DNA from 4 places in the Aureimonas sp. D3 genome. Region 1 is predicted to be linked to each of the others. Evidence: predicted binding sites of a transcription regulator. Region 1 holds the regulator's gene; each other region holds the start of a gene.

The links. Region 1 encodes PhoB, which activates phosphate uptake and scavenging genes when phosphate is short. Its sites were predicted from a motif close to TGTCATNNANCTGTCAT; they were not measured.
Region 2: AUL36_RS17605 (TIGR03364 family FAD-dependent oxidoreductase) is a predicted target of PhoB. The motif match lies at 1,876-1,892, and genes of this name have one in related genera.
Region 3: phnF (phosphonate metabolism transcriptional regulator PhnF) is a predicted target of PhoB. The motif match lies at 2,342-2,358, and genes of this name have one in related genera.
Region 4: AUL36_RS09635 (DUF2794 domain-containing protein) is a predicted target of PhoB. The motif match lies at 1,515-1,531, and genes of this name have one in related genera.

What each region holds. Positions count from the first base shown of each region.
Region 1 is NZ_BBWM01000005.1:61,029-64,551, forward strand. Features, by position in the region: gene AUL36_RS02250 (aspartate aminotransferase family protein) at 1-205, opposite strand, end outside; gene AUL36_RS02255 (GcrA family cell cycle regulator) at 590-1,300, shown strand; gene AUL36_RS02260 (DUF3297 family protein) at 1,547-1,804, shown strand; gene phoB (phosphate regulon transcriptional regulator PhoB) at 1,929-2,660, opposite strand; gene phoU (phosphate signaling complex protein PhoU) at 2,666-3,385, opposite strand; gene pstB (phosphate ABC transporter ATP-binding protein PstB) at 3,446-3,523, opposite strand, start outside.
Region 2 is NZ_BBWM01000058.1:13,549-17,071, forward strand. Features, by position in the region: gene AUL36_RS17595 (HAD family hydrolase) at 21-689, opposite strand; gene AUL36_RS17600 (LysR family transcriptional regulator) at 928-1,821, shown strand; gene AUL36_RS17605 (TIGR03364 family FAD-dependent oxidoreductase) at 1,958-3,121, shown strand; gene phnX (phosphonoacetaldehyde hydrolase) at 3,118-3,523, shown strand, end outside.
Region 3 is NZ_BBWM01000073.1:42,072-45,594, forward strand. Features, by position in the region: gene AUL36_RS21785 (FGGY-family carbohydrate kinase) at 1-1,549, shown strand, start outside; gene phnF (phosphonate metabolism transcriptional regulator PhnF) at 1,597-2,316, opposite strand; gene phnG (phosphonate C-P lyase system protein PhnG) at 2,427-2,915, shown strand; gene phnH (phosphonate C-P lyase system protein PhnH) at 2,917-3,523, shown strand, end outside.
Region 4 is NZ_BBWM01000034.1:77,988-81,510, reverse strand. Features, by position in the region: gene acnA (aconitate hydratase AcnA) at 1-90, shown strand, start outside; gene AUL36_RS09640 (DUF1223 domain-containing protein) at 505-1,281, shown strand; gene AUL36_RS09635 (DUF2794 domain-containing protein) at 1,605-1,943, shown strand; gene AUL36_RS09630 (GNAT family N-acetyltransferase) at 2,049-2,606, opposite strand; gene AUL36_RS09625 (Bax inhibitor-1/YccA family protein) at 2,763-3,523, opposite strand, start outside.

The sequences.
Region 1 (3,523 bases):
TGTGCCAGAGTTTGCCGGCCTGCTCGGTGAGGGCCGCCACGAGATGGGGATGGGCATGGCCGAGCGAGTTCACGGCGATGCCGCCGGTGAAGTCGAGGAAGGTCCGCCCGTCGCTCGTGTGCAGCCAGACGCCCTCTCCTCGCTCCACGCGAATGTCCGCGCGCGCGAATGTGGCAAACAGCGGATTATCGTGGAACTCGGCCATGGCGATACTTCTCGTTGGCATGGACATTGGCGATGACGGCGGCCCGACAGGCGGCCGGAGCGGGCGAAATCGAAGTGCCTCGCAAGGGCCAGCCTATACCATGGGGACGGCGCGAATTGTCAACGAAAGCCGAAGTTTCGGCACGTGGGGCCTGCAAGGACTTCCGCGCGCGTCATTCTTCCGCCATAAGCTGTTGAAAAGCGGATGAAATGATTCGGGCGACGGCAAGGTCTCTTGCCGCCCTTCGCGCTTGCGTTCTAGAAACGTCTCGGACACCAGATTTCGTGTGGGAAGCCCCGCCGATCCGCAAGGGATCGATGGGTGCCTTGGATGTTGGCGACCGCGCCGCCCGCCCGCAGCGACTTGAGTACGAGGAGTCTGTTCATGAGTTGGACCGAGGAGCGCATCGAGCTGCTCACGCGTCTTTGGGGCGAAGGCCGCAGCGCCAGCCAGATCGCGGCGGAACTGGGCGGTGTCACCCGCAACGCAGTCATCGGCAAGGTTCACCGGCTGAAGCTGGACAACCGCCCCAAGGGCGGATCGGACGAGAGCGTCGCCGAGATCACCCCCGCCGCCATTCCGGTGGCCGTCGCCGCACCCTCGCCGGCCCCGGTGCCCGAGCCCGTCGTCGTCGTGGCGCAGGCCCCCGCGCCGGGCCCGGAGCCGGAGGCCGCCCCCGTGCCCCAGAGGCCAACGCCGGCCCCATCCATCGCGCCAGCGGCCGCGCCTGCCCCGGCCGCACCGCGCATCCTGACGCCGACCTTGCCTTCGACGCCGCCGTTGCGCGCACCCATGCCGCAGCGCCAGCCGATGGTGCATTCCATCGGCGCGACCGCGCTGAAGATGTCGCCGGAGACGGAAGCGTTCGAGGACGCGCAGATCTTCGGCCATTCCGAAGGCGGCGAAGTGGTGCCGATGTCGCGCAATCTGACGCTGGTGCAGCTGTCGGAGCGCACCTGCAAATGGCCGCTCGGTGATCCGCTGAGCCCGGATTTCCGCTTTTGCGGCAACCACTCGCAGGACTCCTCGCCCTACTGCAAGCACCACGCGCGCATCGCCTTCCAGCCCGTCTCGGAGCGCCGCCGCGTTCGCTAACTCAACGGTGGGCTTTCTCAGACCCTGATGTGAGACCCGGCAGCGCCAGCGGCCGGGTTTCTTTTTGCTCCTCGCTCGCGAGCGCCGCGCCCATCTCCTCGCCACCGAGAAACCGTCTCCCGCTGCGTGCCGTCATGCTCTATGGAGGGGCACCGGATGCACATCGGAGGGCGATGGCCCGGCGCGCGAGGGCGTGCAGCCCAGAGCCGTTTCGCATCCCTTGTCCCCACGTCAGAAGGCCATGCCATGACCGATACACCGACCTTGCCCGACCGCCTCGCGATCGACCCGGACAGCCCGCATTACGACGAGGCGCTTCTGGCGCGCGGCATCGGCATCCGCTTCAACGGCGCGGAAAAGACCAATGTCGAGGAATATTGCGTCAGCGAAGGCTGGGTGCGCGTGGCCGCCGGCAAAGCGAAGGACCGCCAGGGCAAGCCGCTTCTGATGAAGCTGAAAGGCACGGTCGAGCCCTATATCAAGGACGACGCAGCCGAGGGCTGAGCCCAAGCGGTCGAGCGGGCGGGATCGGTGCCCGAGGGCGCTTCTCACTCCTGAAACAACAACGGCGCGACAAGCTCCTGCTTGCCGCGCCGTTTTCGTTTCGAACCCGCTTGCGGGAAAGCCGTCAGCTGGCTTCCGCGCGCTGCGCCGAGGCCGGACGCGGGCTCGTGAAATTCTCGTCCAACGAATAGCCCGCCCCGCGAACGGTGCGTATCGGGTCGCGCTGGCGCCCGCGATTGATCGCCTTGCGCAAACGGCCGACATGCACATCCACCGTGCGCTCGTCGACATAGATGTCCCGCCCCCAGACGCCGTCGAGCAATTGCTCGCGCGAGAAGACGCGGCCGGGCGACTGCATCAGGAATTCCAGAAGGCGGAACTCGGTGGGTCCGAGCTTGACCTCCCGCCCGGCCCGGCGAACGCGGTGCGTTTCGCGGTCGAGATCCAGATCCCCGGCGACGAGTTGGCTGGAAATGCGTTCCGGCTTCACGCGCCGCAGCATGGCGCGCACGCGGGCCATCAGCTCGGGCGTCGAGAACGGCTTCACGACGTAATCGTCCGCGCCGACCGACAGGCCGCGCACCCGCTCCGACTCCTCGCCGCGCGCCGTCAGCATGATGATCGGCAGGCGCTCGGTCTCCGGCCGCGTGCGAAGACGCCGGCACAGCTCGACGCCCGAAAGGCCCGGCAGCATCCAGTCGAGCAGGAGCAGGTCCGGCACGGCTTCCTTGAGCCGCAGATCCGCCTCGTCGCCGCGGGCGATCACATCGACCTCGTAGCCCTCGGCCTCCAGATTGTAGCGCAGAAGAACGCCCAGAGCGTCCTCGTCCTCGACGACCGTTATCCTCGGCCCCATGGCGCTTACCCGTTCGCGCCGGGCATGGGCGCGGCGATCGAGGGCGTCGAGTCGCTCTTGGGACGCTCGGCCTCCATCTGCGTGCCGGTCTTGATGTAGTAGACCGTCTCGGCGATGTTGGTCGCGTGGTCGCCGATCCGCTCGATATTCTTGGCCGAGAAGAGAAGATGCGTGCAGGCCGTGATGTTGCGCGGATCTTCCATCATGTAGGTCAGGAGTTCGCGGAACAGCGAGGTGTAGAGCGCGTCGATCTCGGCGTCGTGGGCACGGATTTCGAGCGCACGCACGGCGTCGCGCGTGGCGTAGACGTCGAGAACGTTCTTCAGCTGCTCCAGCGCCAGCTCCGACATGTGCTCGATCCCGCGCACCAGCTGAACCGGCTGCTTGTGATCGTTCACCGCGATGACGCGCTTGGCGATGTTCTTGCCCAGATCGCCGATCCGCTCCAGATCGCTGGAGATGCGGATCGCGCCGACGATCTCGCGCAGATCCTGCGCCATGGGCTGGCGCTTGCCGATCGTCATCACGGCGCGCTCGTCCACCTCGCGCTGGAGCGTATCGAGCAAGATGTCGTCGGCGACGACGGACTGCGCGAGGCCCCAGTCGGAGCGGATCAGCGCCGACACGGCCTGTTCCACCATGCGCTCGGCTTGGCCACCCATTTCGGAGATGCGGCGCAGAATGAATTTCAACTCGTCATCATAGGAGGAAACGATGTGTTCCATGATGCGAACTCCCTGTTCTGGCGGGGTCGGCCGCGCGCGGCGGCGCGGCCGGGCGCGAGGTTAGCCGAAGCGGCCGGTGATGTAGTCCTGCGTGCGCTTGTCGTCCGGGTTCTGGAACATCTTCTCGGTCGGTCCGAC
Region 2 (3,523 bases), on a different contig from region 1:
ACGGCGTGACGTCGCGTGCCCTAAAGCCGCAAAAGGGCAGGCAATTCTCTCATGTCCGAAAAGACCCGCATCGCCCCGGCATCCACCAGCCGCGCCTCATAGCCGGGGTAGCAGTGCCCTCCCCCGTGAAAGCCGAAGACCGGCATACCTGCCGCGACCGCGGCCCGAACGCCGGTTTCGCTGTCTTCGATAACGAGGCATCTGGCCGGCGCGACATTCATGGTTCTGGCGGCCAGGAGAAAGAGGTCCGGCGCGGGCTTGGGACGGGGTACCAGATCGACACCGAACAATCGCCCCTCGAAATGAGGCAAAAGACGGGTCAACTCCAGGACATATCGCAGGTGCCCCATCGCGGCGTTCGATGCCACGCAGGTCGGGATACCGACGCCCTCCAACACCTCCACGACGCCTTCGATGGCCCGCAGCTCGGTGCGGTAGGCCTGTTCCACCAGATGATCCCGGTCGGCTTCGAAACGATCGGGGAGCGCTCGCCCGAGCGACCGCTCGACATGCTCGATCATGTCTCTTGTGGTTCGGCCGACGAAGGCTCGCGCGAGGTCATGGGGACTGGCCAGAAATCCGAGTTTCGTCAGTTCCTGCGCATCGATCCGGCACTGGATCGCCTGACTATCGATCAAAACGCCATCGCAATCGAAGATCACCAGTTCGGGCTGACAAGCAGAATCCATGCCGGGGCCTTTGCCGATCGGTTGGGGACGATGGAGTCCTAGGCGATGGAGATGACAAGCGGCTGACGGGAGGCGAAGCAAGCCCAAACGGAGTAGGCCGATCACGGTCCTTGCCCATGGTCCGTGACGGCCTCAGCCCCACAAGCGGATCGGACCTGACGGCGGATGGGGGCAATGCCTCCGCGTGCGCGCGAACCAATGCTAAGGAAGGCCCCCTGCCGAACTCGGAGACATCTGCATGGCGCCCACTCTTGCCCAGCTTCGGGCCGTCGATGCCCTGGCCCGCACGGGGCAATTCTCCAAGGCAGCGCGCGAGATCGGCGTCAGCCAGCCGACCGTCTCAACGCAGGTTCAGGCGTTCGAAGCGGCCGCGCCGTTCCGCATCTTCAACCGCGAGGGGCATTCGGTGCGTGTAGCGGCCGATGCCGAGCCGCTGATCGCCAAGATCCGCATCGCGCTGGCCTGTCTCGACGAGATCGAGCGCGACATGGCGGTGGCGGGCGGGTCGGCAGAGCGGCGTTTGTCGATCGGCTTCAGCGCCCATCGTTTGATCATGCCGATGCTCTCCGCCTTTGTCAGCCGCCACGGCAACATTCGCGTGGTGACGAGAGGCGGGCCTTCGGCCGAACTGATGGAGGCGGTTCTGAAGGGGGAGTTGGACGTCGCCGCTATCTCCCGCCCCGCGCCCGATCCGCGCTTCGCCTGCTTCGAACTGGTCCGCTGCCGCATCCTCGTCTATGGCCGCAAGGGGCATCCGCTTCTGCAAGCGGGAATTCTTTCCCTCCGGGACCTCGACAGGCAGAAGATGGTCCTGTGGAACAAGCTGTCGGGCACGCGCGCGCTGCTCGACACGCTGGCCGGCGAGGCGGGCATTCGGCTGGATCCCGTCATGGAAGTCGCGACACTGGACGTCGCCTATGCGGCCGCGGCCGTCGGCATCGGGCTGGCCATCGCCGTGGAAGGCGAGGTCGAGGCCGACGAGCATATCGATGTCGCCATTCTGAAGGGGGCCGGCGCGGATATCGGCCACTATCTCGTGACCCTTCCCGAATATGTCGGTCACTCCGCCGTCGCGGCCTTTCTGGCGATAGCGGGAGAGAAAGTGGAGGGATCGGCGCCCGCCCGATTCTGAAACCAAGTATCGACCAAGATCTCCAATTATAGTCTATATCTATACTTACTGATCATTCATAGAAGCGTCATGTCGAAGGTTTAAATGGGCGGCACCGGCAGATGGTGCTGCCCTTTGGCTTCTTTTCGACATCGCTATGACCCGTTCTTATGATCTTGCCATCGTGGGCGCCGGCATTGTCGGCCTCGGAATGGCTCTGGCGGCCGTGCGGCAAGGCCTCAGCGTGGCGGTCGTCGATCGCGGCGCGGCGGCCACCGGCGCCTCGATCCGCAATTTCGGCTTCGTCACCGTGACAGGGCAAAAGGCCGGCGCGCACTGGGCGCGGGCGCGGCGCAGCCGCGACGTCTGGGCCGAGGTCGCGCCGCTCGCTCGCATTCCCGTCCGGCATCACGGGCTCGTCATGCCGGCTTACCGCGAGGAAGCGGCCGAGGTTCTCCACGCCTTCCTGCGCACCGACATGGGCGAGGACTGCCGGATGATCGGGGTGAGCGAGGCCGCCACTCTCGTTCCCGCGCTCCGCCTCGATAAGGCGCGCGCCGTGCTTCACAGCCCGCACGAGCTGCGCGTCGAATCCCGCGAAGCGGTGCCCAGACTGGCCGCCTGGCTGACGGAAGCGCACGGCGTCACCTTCCATTGGCGCACCGCCGTTCAGGCGGTCGTGCCGGAGGGACTCGCGACCTCGGCGGGTCTCGTGCGCGCCGCGCGCGTCGTCGTCTGCCCCGGCGACGATCTCGCCACGCTTTATCCCCAGCGCATCCGCTCCGCCGGCATCCGCATCTGCACGCTCCAGATGCTGCGCGTCGCCCTGGCAAAGCCCGTGCGGCTCGGCGCGGCCGTGATGTCGGATCTGTCCTTTGCCCGCTACGAAGGCTTTGCCGATCTCCCCGAGGCCGCGCCGCTGGGCCGACGACTGGACCGGGACGCCGCCGAACAGCGGGCGGCCGGCATTCACCTGATCGCCGTTCAGTCGGCCGACGGCTCGCTCGTGGTCGGCGACAGCCATGTCTATGGCGACCACCCCGCGCCCTTCGCCAGCGAGCGCTTCGACGCGCTGATCCTGTCGGAACTCGACGCGGTGCTCGATCTGCCGGGCCGCCATGTCGCCGAGCGCTGGATCGGCACCTACGCCTCGGCCACCGACCGCACCGTTCTGGTGGAGGCGCCCGAGCCCAACGTGCGCCTCGCCATCGTCACCGGCGGCACCGGCGCTTCCACCGCCTTCGCGCTCGGCGAGGAGGTCGTCGGCGAGCTTTTCGGCCTCGGAGCCGACCTGTTCCAACACAAGGAGATCGCGCGATGAGCGAGATCAAAGCCGTCGTCTTCGACTGGGCCGGCACCGTGATCGACTTCGGCTCGCGAGCCCCGATGGGCGTCTTCGTGGAAGCCTTCGCGCGCTTCGGCGTCGCCGTCTCCGTGGCGGAAGCGCGCGGGCCGATGGGCAGGCCGAAATGGGACCATATCGCCGCGATGCTCGCCGAGCCGCGCATCGCGAAGGCCTGGGAAGCGGCGCAGGGAACGGCGGCGGACGGCGCGGCCGTGGACCGGATCTACGAGATCTTCGTGCCGATGAACGAGGCGGTCGTTGCCGACTATGCCGAGCTCGTGCCCGGCGCGGCCGAGACGGTGGCGGCGCTGCGCAAACGCGGTTGCCGCATCGGCTCCACCACCGGTTACACGCGCTCGATCATGGAGCGGCTTCTGC
Region 3 (3,523 bases), on a different contig from region 1:
TCTCTCCCTTGCCAAGCGCCCCTTCGACATGCATCGCGAGCGCGGCATCATCGCCGAACAGTCGAGCGAGGCGATCTGGCGCGCCGTCTGCGAAGCGGTGCGCGAGGCGGTGGCGACGAGCGGCGTCGATCCGGCCGATATTGCCGGCATCGGCGTCGACGCGACCTGCTCGCTGGTCGTGATCGGGCCGGACGGGAAGGGGCTGCCGGTCGGCGACCCTGCCCACCCCGAGCGCGACGTCATCGTCTGGATGGACCACCGCGCGACCGGCGAGGCCGAGCGCATCAACGCCATGGGCCACCCCGTTCTGCGCTATGTCGGCGGGCGCATCTCGCCCGAGATGGAGACGCCCAAGCTCCTCTGGCTGCGCGAGAACCGGCCTGAAATCTACGAGGGCGCGGCGCATTTCTTCGACCTGACGGACTTCCTCACTTGGAAGGCGACCGGCGCGCTCGACCGTTCGGCCTGCACGCTGACCTGCAAATGGACCTATCTCGCCGCCGAAGGGCGGTGGGACGACAGCTATTTCCGCGCCATCGGGCTCGGCGACCAACCTGACGATGGCTATCGCCGCATCGGCACCAGCGTCGTCGAGCCCGGCACGGCGCTGGGCTCCGGCCTGACCGAAGAAGCCGCCGCCGCCTTCGGCCTCCGACCCGGCACGGCGGTCGCGGCCGGATTGATCGACGCCCATGCCGGCGGGCTCGGAACCGTCGGGGCGACGGGCGGCACGGGCGATCCCACGACCTGCCTCGCCTATGTCTTCGGCACATCCTCCTGCACCATGGCGACGACGGTGGAGCCCGTTTTCGTGCCGGGCGTCTGGGGACCGTATTTCTCCGCCATGGTGCCCGGCCTCTGGCTGAACGAGGGCGGCCAGTCGGCGGCGGGCGCGGCGATCGACCAGCTTCTTCTCGGCCATCCCGCCCATGGCGCCGCCTCGCGGCAGGTGGAGGCGGAGGGCCAGTCCCTGCCGCAATGGCTGGGCGAGCGCGCGCTGCGCGGCGCGGCTTCGGCCAGCGGGACCGTGCGCCTCGCTGATGGTCTGCACGTCGTGCCGGAATTCCTCGGCAATCGCGCGCCCTTCGCCGATCCGCATGCGCGCGCCGTGATCTCCGGGCTCGGTATGGAAAGCGACGAGGATTCGCTGGCCGCGCTCTATATCGCGGGCGTCTGCGGCCTCGGCTATGGGCTGCGGCAGATCGTGGAGACGCAGGAGGCCCATGGGCTCTCGATCCGCACGATCAGCATCAGCGGCGGCGCGGGCGCGCATCCGCTGACGCGCCAGCTTCTGGCCGACGCCACGAACCGCACGGTCGAAGTGATCGATTGCCCCGAGCCGGTTCTGCTCGGCTCGGCCATGCTGGGGGCGGCCGCCGCAAAACTCTTCGACGGTCTGAAGGCCGCGATGCCCGCCATGTCGCATGTCGGCGCGCGCTGCGAGCCCGATAGCGGCGTGCGCGCCCTGCATGATGCGCGCTACAGCGCCTTCCTGCGGCTTCAGGAGACGGCCCGCTCCATTCGCGAGGCGGAAGCCGCAGCGGCCTGATCAGCAGAGCGCGCGGCCTCGGCTGATCCGCCGGGGCCGTTTGGCGTTCAGGGGCGCAACACGAGTTCCATCCGGTCGGCCGGGAAGCGCGCGCGGATCGCCTGCACGGGTCGCCCGTCGAGATCGACATCGACCGCCAAGCTGACGAGGACGATCGCGTCCGGCGCGCTCGCCAGATGCTCGGCGTCCAGCGGATGCACCCGCTCGGCCGTGATGCGCGTTTCGCGCCGTCGATAATCCGCAACCCCTTCCAGCCGCAGCGCCTCGGTCACCGAGCCGGTTTCGGCATAGGCCCGCACGATGCCGGGAAAACGCTCCACCGAGAAATGCGAGGTGGCGATGGACAGCGGCACGCCATTGGCGACGCTGAGCGTTTCCAGCCTGTGCAGCATCGCGCCCGGCGCGCAGTCGAGCAGCTGGGCCAAGGCCCCGTCCGCCCGCATCGTATCGGCGCGGATCAGCCGGCCGCCGGGCCTGCGCCCCTGCGCCGAGACATTCTCCGAAAAGCGCGTGCGCGGGCCGATCGGATAGGCGAGCCGGGGCGGGGCGGAGTTGACGAACGTGCCCCGCCCGCGCTCGGCGCGCAGCAGGCCTTCCGCCGAGAGGGACTGGATCGCGCGCCGCACCGTATGCCGGTTCACGCCATAGGTTTCCGCCAGTTCCGTTTCCGGCGGCAGGCGCTCCCCCATCATGCCTTCGGCGATGGCCGACCTGATCCTGTCGGCCACGCGCCGCCAGCGCGTCACGCCCTCGTCCGTCTCATTCAACCGTTTCTCGCCCCGTCGCGCCCGCTGTCATTGGGATGTCACCGATGGACGGTTAGAGAGGTTTCGTCCAGACTAGATGTCTAGACCAATAGACAAAGTTAGGCCGACCCATGCACTCCTCGCCCAGTCAGGCGCACGAGACGCCTCCGAAGCTGCGCCAGCGCGCGATCAGCGCCTTTGCGCTCGCGCCCGCCCCGCGCCTTCGCTCCCTCTTCGCCGCACTGGCGAAGGATGCGGGTCACGACGTGCCGGAGGCCATGCCGGTGCGCGGGCCGGAGATCGGCCTCGTCATGCTGCGCGGCCGGGCGGGCGGCGGCGGCGCGCCGTTCAACCTCGGCGAAGCCAGCGTCTGCCGCGCCACGGTGCGCTTGGGCACCGGCGAGGTCGGCCATGCCATGATCCTCGGACGCGATCCCGAAAAGGCGCGGCTCGCCGCCCATCTCGACGCGCTCTGGCAACATGCGGACTGGCACGAGCGGGTCGAGTCCCAGATCGTCGCGCCGCTTCTCGCCGCCGATGCCGAGGATGCGGCGGAACTGGCCAGCGAGACGGAAGCGACGCGGGTCGATTTCTTCACGGTGGCGCGGGGCGAGGACTGACATGACACAGATTCATTTCGCCGCAGACGCCGTGGCCGGAGGCTTTCCCGATCCGGTCCTGGACGCGCAGAGCGCCTTTCGCCGGATCATGAACGCCTTCGCCGAGCCCGGCACGACAGCTTGGCTGGACATGCCGGTCCAAGCGCCCGCCGCCTTGTCCCCCGCCGCCGCGATCCTGCTTCTGACGCTGGCGGATGCCGACGCGCCGATCTTCCTCGAAGGCGCGGCCGCGCTGACAGAGGCCAGCGCCTGGCTCGCCTTCCACACCGGCGCGCGGGTCGATGCCGCACGGGGGGAGGCCAGCTTCGCCCTTCTGACCGAGAATTCCGACCCCGCCGGGTGGGATGCGTTGCCGATCGGCACGGATGCCTATCCCGACCGCGCCGCGACGCTGATCCTTCCCGTGCAAGCCTTGGAGGGCGGTGCGCCGCTCACCCTGACGGGACCGGGCATCGAGACGGTGCGGACCATCGCGCCTCTTGGCCTGCCGGCGGGCTTCCTCGAGGCGCGAGCGCGCAACGCCGCCCTCTTCCCGCGCGGGCACGATCTCGTTCTGGTGGCGGGCGACGCGCTGATCGCTCTGCCGCGCACCACCAAGCTTCGGGAGG
Region 4 (3,523 bases), on a different contig from region 1:
CTGCTCTGCCGCATCGATACGCTGGACGAGCTGGAATACTTCAAGAACGGCGGCATCCTGCACTACGTGCTGCGCCAGCTGGCGGCCTAAAGCATTTCCAGCGAAAGCCGAGTCGGCTTTCGCGCCCGGACAATGCGGAAACAAAAACCTGGAGCCTTTCTGGCGAACCTTTGTTCGACGGAAGCGCTCCAGGAACCATCCCCGCCGAAGCCTCCGCGCTTCGGCGGCACCCTCTCTCGAGGGCTAGGCATGAGTTTCGAGGGCCAACGCCAGTTCGGCCTGAAGGCTCGAGCCGTTCACACGATCTCGCGAGCCGGCCTCCGGGCTGGTTCGCTTGTCTTTCGCGCCGCCGCCCTCCTCGCAAGGGCGGCGGCGTTTTCATGTGCCTCGCCTCGCGCCCGGCTCACCCTCAATTGAACGACGCAAGGCTCGCCTTCCGTGGGGTTATCCCGCCATGGTCCCATCTCTCTTCGGGCCATCCCGGAGCCAAGGAGATGCCGATCCATGAGCCCGCCGACCCTGTTCGTCCTGCTCCTTGCCGCCGTCCTGCCGCTCGGCCTCGCCCATGCCGACGAGAGCGGAGACGAAGCGTCGAGCCAGAATGTGCGCGGCATCGTGGAGCTTTTCACGAGCCAGGGATGCAGCGAATGCGTGAAGGCCGACGCGGTTCTGGCGGAACTCGCCGCGCGGCCCGACGTGGTCGCCCTCGCCTATCACGTGGACTACTGGGACTATATCGGCTGGGAAGACCCGCTCGGCTCGCGCCGCAATGCCGAGCGCCAGAAGAGTTATTCGAAGGCGCTGCGGCTCGGCGGGCTGACGACGCCCCAGGCCATCGTCAACGGCAAGGCGGTGGTGGCCGGCTTCGATGCGGCGGCGATCGAGGCTGCGACGGCCAAGGCTCCGCTGGCCGGCGCGGACGGCTCGCCCCGCATCGAGATGCGCCTTCGGGGCGAGACCCTGCACCTACGCGTCGAAGCCGGCGCGCTGCCGGAGGGCGCAAGGCCCCCGGCGCTGATTCTGGCGACCTATGCCAAGACCACGCGCACCGAGGTCGCGCGCGGCGAAAACGAGGGACGCCAACTCCTGAACACGCATGCGGTGCGCGACTGGCGCGCGGTCGGCCTGCTCGGAGCCGACGGCCGGCTCGCGGTGGATATGCCGCTCGGCCTCATCGCCGACCCCGACACGCAGCCGGGCGGCTGCGTCGCGCTGCTCCAGACGATGGACCGGGACGACCGGCCGGGGCCGATTCTGGCAGCGGCGGCGCTGCCCTTCTGAGAGTCTGCCGGACGATCAAATCGCGACAGGTTGGCGTGGGATGTTCCGCTGCCGCGGGACGCCCCACAGGGACGGCGACAGCGGCTGACAAAGAAGGCGCAGCAGCCTCGGACGATTGGCCCGACCCTGTATCCCGACTCGCTCCCGAGCGCAGCGGCTCAGCCGATACGCTGCCCCGAGGCTTGCGCCACCGGCCTGTCCGGTTGCAACACCCTTCGCGCGGTCCCATTTCCATGACAGGATGATGAAGGGCTCGCCGCGCCCTGCGGCGTTCCCCGGAGGGATTGCGATTGACCGAACCCACGACCGAACGCTCCGCCTCGCTGATCCACCTCTCGGAGGTGCGCGCTGCCAACGCCCTGCCCGTCGTCAGCTTCGACCGGCACGAACTCGGCGAAATCCTTCGAATCTACGGGCGCATGGTGGCGGCAGGCGAATGGCGCGATTACGCCATCGACACGCTCAAGGACCGGGCCGTGTTCTCCATCTTCCGGCGCAGTTCCGAAATGCCGCTGTTTCGCATCGAGAAGGAGCCGCGACTGGCGCGCCGCCAGGGGGCCTATAGCGTCCACGCCGCCGGCGGGCTGGTGATGAAGCGCGGGCAGGACCTGCCGCAGGTGCTGCGCGTGTTCGACAAGTCGCTGAAGCTGGCCGACACCTGAGCGGGACATTCCGGCACTCAGATTAGTCCTACATACCCAATAACGGCCGCCCGAGGCGGCGACCGTGCATCTCATGGAGCTATCAGCCCCACCTAATGGACGGGCTCAGACCAGCGTGCCGGGATAGCGGCTTTCATCCGGCAGCGTCTCCTTGCCGCCGTTCAGCGTGTATTGCATCAGCACCGTGTCGATCCAGCGCCCGAACTTGAAGCCCGAGCCTTCGAACAGGCCGATCGGCTTGAAGCCGAGCTTCTGATGCAGCTTGACGGAGCCGTGATTTTCGGCCCCGCCGATCACCGCGATCATCTGCCGGAAGCCCTTTTCCTCGCACAGCTCCAGAAGGCGGCCGAGCAGCGCCGTGCCGATGCCCTGGCCCTGCGCTTCCGGCTCCAGATAGATCGAATCCTCCACCGACCAGCGATAGGCCGGGCGGGCCCGGAACGGGCCGGCATAGGCATAGGCGACGACGCGCCCCTCGGCATTGCAAGCGACGAGATAGGGATAGTCCTGCCGCGTCAGATTGAGAAAGCGCGCCGTCATCTCGGTCTCGTCGGGCGGGGTCAGCTCGTAGGTCGCCGTGCCATGGAGAACCGCGTGTTCGTAGATGCGGCACAGGGCGGGAATGTCGGCGAGAGTGGCCTCGCGAAGGGTGAACGCGCTCATGGATGGGATGCCTTACGGAGTGAACCGGGCGGACCATAAGCGGGCGCGGCGTCCGTCTCAATCCGTCAAATGCCCCATCCCAATCCGCACGGCGCATACGAAAAAGGGCGACCCGAAGGCCGCCCCTGTCTCAGAACCGTCCGGTTCCCCTTGGCTTTAGTTACGGCTGGTGCCGAGGAAGCGAAGGAGGAACATGAACAGGTTGATGAAGTCGAGATAGAGGGTCAACGCACCCATGATGGCCTTGCGACCGGCGACCAGCGTGTCGTCGCCTTCCCAGTAAAGTTCCTTGATGCGCTGCGTGTCCCAGGCGGTGAGAGCCGCGAAGAGCAGGACGCCGATGGCCGAGATGGCGAAGCTGAGCGCCGAGGACGCCAGGAAGATGTTCACGAGCGAGGCGATGATCAGGCCGAAGAGGCCCATGATCAGGAACGAGCCCATGGCCGACAGGTCACGCTTCGTCGTGTAGCCGAAGAGCGACAGGGCGCCGAAGGAAGCCGCCGTCACGAAGAAGACCTGCACGATCGATTCCTGCGTGTAGACGAGGAAGATCGTGGAGAGCGAGAAGCCCACCAGCGCGGCATAGGCCCAGAAGGTCGCCTGCGCGGTCTGCGTGCTCATCCGGTCGACCCGGAAGGACAGGAACATCACCAGCGCGAGCGGTGCGAACATCAGCACCCAGCGCAGCGGCGAGGTGAAGACCGTGACGCCGAGCTGCGTCAGCCCCACGCCATGAATGGAGGCGACCGCCAGCGACGGATCGCTGGTCGTCGCCATGGAGAAGAGACCGTAGGCGGCGACGCCGGTGATGGCGAGGCCGATGGCCATGAGGTTGTAGACCCGGAGCATGTAGCTCCGCAGGCCCTGATCGATGGCGACGTCCGCGCGGCCCCGCGACAGGGGGACGCTGCGTGTGC